DNA from 2 places in the Planococcus faecalis genome. Region 1 is predicted to be linked to the other one. Evidence: riboswitches for the same ligand, from Rfam matches in the RefSeq annotation. Region 1 holds a riboswitch; the other holds the start of a gene.
What was found. A riboswitch is a leader RNA that binds a small molecule or an ion and turns the genes downstream of it on or off. The one in region 1 is predicted to bind cyclic di-GMP.
Positions count from the first base shown of each region.

Region 2: linked by a shared signal. The riboswitch ahead of AJGP001_RS16830 (amidase) and the one ahead of flgB (flagellar basal body rod protein FlgB) in region 1 are both predicted to bind cyclic di-GMP.

Region 1 is NZ_CP019401.1:206,096-209,520, reverse strand. Features, by position in the region: gene fliE (flagellar hook-basal body complex protein FliE) at 1-226, opposite strand, end outside; gene flgC (flagellar basal body rod protein FlgC) at 655-1,110, opposite strand; gene flgB (flagellar basal body rod protein FlgB) at 1,116-1,517, opposite strand; cyclic di-GMP riboswitch class I at 1,597-1,683, opposite strand; gene AJGP001_RS01095 (flagellar hook-basal body protein) at 1,906-2,742, shown strand; gene AJGP001_RS01090 (flagellar hook-basal body protein) at 2,757-3,425, shown strand, end outside.
Region 2 is NZ_CP019401.1:3,384,283-3,387,707, reverse strand. Features, by position in the region: gene mgtE (magnesium transporter) at 1-1,300, opposite strand, end outside; cyclic di-GMP riboswitch class I at 1,431-1,518, shown strand; gene AJGP001_RS16830 (amidase) at 1,566-2,435, shown strand; gene AJGP001_RS16825 (hypothetical protein) at 2,541-3,425, opposite strand, start outside.

The DNA.
Region 1 (3,425 bases):
ACGACAAGCTGGCCTTTTGCGAAGCGATCATTACTTCATGAACATCCTGAACTTCTCCTGTCACCAATTGATTGGTCAATTTATCTGATTCGTTTTGTGCTTTGCTTACTCCTTTTAATGCATCTTTGAATATTTCCCCGAACCCTTCAACTTTGTTGTCCAGCTTCACTTTGTCGAATAATTGGTTTTGAATAAAAGGCGTTTGAATCCCGCTGATTTTTTCCATGGTGCCTCCTAGGTAGTTATAGTAGGATAATTTTTTTATATACCGCTTCGGCCGCTCTGGGCATGGCTCTCGTAAGAAGCCAGGCAAAGAACGCCTGTCTTCTTACTTCGCCTAGCCCGTGGACGCGCCTACGCTTAGAAAGTTGGTGAATTAAAAATCGAACTTTCAATTTCGCACTACTTCATAAAGACTTATAGCAAACTAACTCTATGTTTCACTAGTTAAAATCAATAGTTTCTTCTTATTATTTCACGACTCTTAGAAGAAAAAGCGGAAGGCGGCGACTATTTTAAGTAGGTGCTACTAGGAAACCGCTGCTCCTGCATCGCTGCGCTAGCTTCGTCGCAAGGAGATGGTCCAAATTCCTGTGGACCATCTCTTGGAAAGCGTCCGCCTGGAGCAATTTCTTTCACCTTAAGTAAAGTGTATTATTTGCCGATTTCCAAAGCTTTCATAAACATGCTTTTTGATGCATTTAATGCCGTGACGTTTGCTTCGTATGAACGAGTTGCCGACATCAAATCGACCATTTCTTTTAGTGGATCCACGTTGGATGAACGAACATAGCCGTCTTCTCCAGCATCTGGATGTTCCGGATCATACGTTAGTGTAAAAGGCGTCTGGTCTTCTCTAATTTCCGACACGTTAACACCTGTCACTGCAGTGTTTCCCCTGTTCATTGCCGACTGCAATTGATTGGCAAAAGGCGAGGTTCCACTTTGAGACAACTCAACTGATTTTCTGCGGTACGGCACCCATTCCCCGTCCACTAATTCGGCACGGTTCGTATTGGCGTTTGCGATGTTCGCAGAGACCACATCCATGCGCATTCGGTTAGCCGTCAGCCCCGAAGCACTAATATTAAATCCGCTGAATAAACTCATTTTTGTTATCTCCCTCCATTAATAACAGAGCTAAGACTGTTGAGTTTGCCGTTGACCCGTTCGGTTACGGCGTTGTACCATAATTGGTTTTTTGCCAGTTCAGCCATCTCGACATCCATGTCGACATTATTGCCATTGTTATTATATTGGGTTGAGTTGTTTGTTAAGATTTTAGTCGATCCTACAGTAGCTTCATTGCTAAACGACAGGTGGCGATTGTCTGTTTTATAGCTTGAAAGACTTTGCTGATTCATCGCTGTATCGAGCGCTGCTTGGAAATCTACTTTTTTGCTTTTGTAATTAGCCGTATCTACATTGGCGATATTCGCTGAATGAACTCGCTGTTTAAGTGTAGAAGCCGATAAAGCTTGTTCCATGGTCTCTAGAGATTTAGGGAATATATTCATCGATAAACTCCTTTTTTTTACAATCAATATGCTAATAAAAATCCACTTTAAAAAAGTGGATTTTTATCAAATATACCACTTAGGTAACCCGGCTACCTTGTACACTGTGTATTTAGGCCCGTAGCTTTGCGTCTTTACCTTTCGAGTAAGTTTGCCATTTTCATTATGATATTCTATTATTTTTTTATTAAACTCATCATTTTGTACTATTTTCAAAAATTAATAACAAAGTGATAGTATCATGTTTCAATAATTTTGTATATTTTTCTTTTTATAAATATAAAATGATATTTCTTCCATATTAATCAATAAGACACTATTTTTATTCATTCGTTAATGTTATGCTACGCGATATCTATCATTATGTTAATAAGAAGGAGAAAAACCTATGTTTCGCGGATTATATACTGCTACATCAGGGATGATGGCCAATAATAGGAATCAACAAATATTGACAAATAACCTATCAAACGCCAATACTCCAGGATTTAAAGAAGACAAAGCAGTCTTACGAGCATTTCCAGACCAACTCATCGTAGCGATCGAAAATGGAAAAAAAGGTACAATAGTCCCCCAAAATATCGGTAGTTTGACTACAGGAGTATATACACAGGAGGGTATTCCGTCTTTTCTTCAAGGTCCGTTACGAGAAACTGGAAATTCAACAGATATGGCGTTGTTGGATGAATTATTACCACTAAACACGGATACCCAACAAAAAGGGACGATGGTTTTCGCAGTGACTGCTGAAAACGGTGAGATGCGTTACACAAAAAACGGCTCTTTCGCAGTAAACACTGAAGGATTTTTAACGACTAGTGACGGATTTCCTGTTCTCGGCGAAAACCAACAACCCATTCAAGTTGGTTCAGCCGATTTTACTGTCCAAGACAATGGCCAACTTATTCTAGCAGATGGTACACAAGGCGATCGCTTGTGGATTGGTCACACGGACAACCCACAGCAATTTGTAAAAGAAGGTCAGAATCTTTTACGCTGGACGGGAGATGCAGAAGCTGCTCCTCAGTTTATCGATAATGTTGCTCGACTTGCTGGCACAAACAGCTTTTTAAAACAAGGGTTTATTGAACAATCGAATGTGGACTTGACCAAAACCATGACAGACATGATGACGACATACCGCGGCTTCGAATCCAACCAAAAAGTAATTCAAGCATACGACCGCAGCATGGAAAAAGCCGTCAATGAAATCGGACGCGTTTAGGAGGAAGTGAACCATTGAATATCCAAATGAATACTGCGAGTAACACGATGAGTGAACTGCAAAAGAAAATCGACTTGATTGGCAACAATATCGCCAACGTCAACACCAATGGCTATAAACGTCAAGAAGCGAGTTTTTCAGATGCACTCGTCCAGTCTATCGAAAAACAAGTCGGCCAACAAAATGAAATTGGACGAACCACGCCTTACGGTTTACGGATTGGCGCCGGCGCGATTCTGTCCCAAACCGCTGTTCGCAATGAGCCAGGTTCGATTCGCCAAACCGATCGCCCTCTCGATTTTATGATCCAAGGGGAATCCGCCTACTTCCGCATTGCCGCTGAAGGCAATACTTTTTATACAAAAGATGGATCTTTTCAAGTTCAACCAGTTCCCAACTCCAATCAAGTGCGTTTGGTTACCTCGAACGGGGATGCGGTACTCGGCGCTACCAATCAGCCCGTCGTTTTTGATGCTGATTATAAGGATATTCAGTTAAGCGGGAATGGCACTTTGGAAATTTCTTATACCGATGCCACTAAGCAACCTACTGAAATCCAAATGGGTGTTGCCCAGATAAACCGGCAAGGCTCACTCGAAAAAATAGGTGGCAATCTTTTCCGCCTGACCGGTACTGAAGCTGAACAACTCGCAAATGGTAATTTACAGTTAATCGATTTGTCC
Region 2 (3,425 bases), 320 kb from region 1:
TATCGTTGATGGTAGTAATCAGTGGACCGGAAGCAACGGCTGGATCAATATTGAATCGGTACAGAATCAGTGGGATAATAGTTCCGGCTAAAGTACCAATAATTAAAGTCATTAATAGAGAGCCACCCACGACAATTCCTAAAATAAAGCTACCTTGCCATACATAAGCAATCAATAAAATAAGAACAGAACAAATCACGCCAATAATGATGCCGACCCATAATTCTCGGATGATCAGTTTAACGGTTTGCTTGAAATCTAGCTTTTGCGAAGCTAGTCCACGAACAACAACAGATAGGGATTGTGTGCCGGTATTTCCAGTCATCCCAGCAATCAACGGCATAAAAAAGGTTAATGCGACAACTGCTTGCAACGTATCTTCAAAACGGCTAATGATGCTGCCTGAAAATAGACCAATGAACAGCAGGAGGATTAGCCAAGGAAGGCGACGATAAGCTGCCGTCCAAGCCGGAGTATTAAAATCAATCGATTTACCAGATGCCGAAAGTTTTTCAATGTCTTCATTGGCTTCTTGCATCACGACATCAATGACGTCATCAACCGTTACAACCCCTGCGAGTGTATTGTCATGTTCCACAATGGGCAATGTCACAAAGTCATAGCGGCTAATGATGTGTGCCACATCTTCTTGGTCCATCAATACATCAGCTTTGACGACGCGGTTGTACATAATGTCTTCTACTTTATCCTCAAGATTTCCAAGAATTAAATCCTTATAGGAAATCACGCCGCGTAGTTTTTTATCTTCGTCTACTACGTAAAGGTAATTGAGATACTCCGCTATTTCTGCAAAATGCTTGATTTTATCAATAGCATCTCGAATTGTATAATGCCGTGGAATCCATACGTAACGGTTATTCATAAGACGTCCTGCAGTTTCTGGCGGATAATTGATCGTTCTTTGAACAAATTTAGAATCGTCTTGGTTAATTTGAGATAACAATTCGTTAATGCGATCAGGCTCTAAATCATCTAAGAATAAAGCCAAATCATCGTTATCCATACGATCCAACACTTTTTTTGATTTTTCTACACCCAATTTTTGCAGAATTTCGGCTTGCTCTGTTTTAGGCAGCTCTTGCATTAAATCTGTGAGTTGAAAAATCGTTAAATACAACAAAAATTTGTTTCGATGTTTTTCTGGCAAATGTCGATAATGAACACCCATATCGTAAGGTTGGAGTTCACTCAATATTGCCTGAAATTCATTACTATTGCCTTCTTGTAAAGACTGAATTAATGCCAATGTAATTTCGTCTTCACGTATTGCTGTAGACATTGTAGGTCACTCCTTAGTAATAAAAGATGTAGACAAATCCTACTGTTGATTATTGCCTTAAACTTCACAATTTGAAAGGGCTATTTAAAAAAGGTAGTAAAATCTCATAAATTAACATATAATAATGAAAATCTGAAAAAGGCAAACTCCATCGAAAGAGGAGGACGCAAAGCCATGAGCCTACCCGTTGAAAAACGCAAGGTCGTCTGGTTGCCAGGGTCTCGTTCTTTGAGCTCCGGCTTACAGAATGGGAGGATATCAGAAGATGAAAAAAATAATAATGGCAGGTGTGTGTTTGTTGATTATGCTGACACAAAGTGGAGTGAGTGCACAAGCAGCTGAGACGGAAGTCAAAGCTACCTGGTTATGGAATCCGTGGATGATTTATAGCGATGAAGCGGGAACCCTTGCTTTTTTAGACAGTAAGGATGTCAATAAAGTCTACGTGCAGATTGACGCGGATATTCCCGTGGATGTCTATAAAAGGTTTATTGAAAAAGCGGGACTATTAGGAATGACGATTTACGCATTGGACGGTGCTAGTGACTGGGTAGCACCAAAGGGCTTTACCAAGCAAGATCGGTTGATGAACTGGTTATCGTCTTATCAACAAGGTGCTTTGCAAGCTCAAAAATTTGCAGGTGTTCATTTGGATGTAGAGCCTTACCTTTATAGCGGTTGGAATACGAACCGAGCGGCCACTGTAAAATCCTATCAAGCCCTTTTGAGTAAAGCTAGTGCTAGTACAGCTGCAATGAACTTACCCCTTGAAGCAGATTTGCCTTTTTGGTTTGATGAAATCACTTATAAAAATATTTATGGCAAAGGGATACTTGCAGAGTGGGTGATTGCTAACACACATAGTGTGACCTTGATGGCTTATAGAGATTCTGCTGCTTTGATTACAGAACTTGTAAAGAACGAAGTGGCCTATGCAGAAAAATACGGCAAATCAGTAGTAGTCGGAGTTGAAACTGGTGAGACTGATGAAGGCGACAACATTTCTTTCTATGAAGAGGGCGAAACTTTCATGGAAGGTGAATTAGCTGCAGTAACTGCACACTATGCAGGGATACCTGGTTTTGGCGGCGTCGCGATTCACCACGTAGATAGCTGGAAAACGATGACACCCTAAAAAAACAGCAAGGTTGGCCGGTATGGCTCAACCTTGCTGTTTTTTTATGATTTACTCATCTATAAAACCATAAACCGGACACGCTACTAACATGTCCGGTTTATATCACTGAGTGTTGCCAAAAGTTTCTTGAAGAATGTAATACGATTGCTTCAAGCGTTCTTTGGATTGTGGCAGTCCCCATGTGTCCCATGAATACTGGGCTGCTTGAGTTGCAGTAAAGGTTTCAGTTGCTTTACCATTATCATCCGTTAAACTAGCAGCGACATCTATTCCTTCAATTGTTCTCGAAGCCTCAATGCCGTCTTGTTGAAGATCCCCTGTAAATTCTCGTTTTGCCGGATCTTTAGCATTCAGCAACATCCAAGGAATTCGGATTTCCATGATGCCTGTTTTTTCATCGTAGTAATAATCGTTCAAAGAATCATAGTTTTCATGCTCCGGATTGGCAATACCAAATCGGAAAACACCGGTTTCATAAGAAGAAAATGGCAGTGTTTCTCCAGTATCGGGACGCACAAATTCTTTGTTCAATGCGAGTCGAATCGGATGGAAAGTCGACTCAATATTTTCTTCTGCAGGAATCATCTTTAAACGGTTGTGATAATCATAATAGAAGCTGTCGTAATCGCCTGCAACTTGCATTTGTGCTTGTTTTAAATCGTTCATCTTCAACTGAAAATCTGCGAGAAATTCTGTTTTCCCCAACGCATCAACTGCAATGCCTTGGTCTTCACGAATACTAAAGTACAAATTGAAATCCTGTTCAGTCCACCAGGTTTTATCGGTAGGATCGAATTGGGCTTTGATGTAAACGTAGCGCTCATCTGAATCCATGGTCAAGGTTCTGAGGGCACCGTTGTCTTTTTCGTATAGCTTTTGCCCATCTTGCCAATCATCTTCACCATCGACTTTCACTTTATGACGATCAAAGCTCAACAATCCGAATTGCTGCTCATTTGTTTGAGCATTGGACCAAAATGGCCGTTC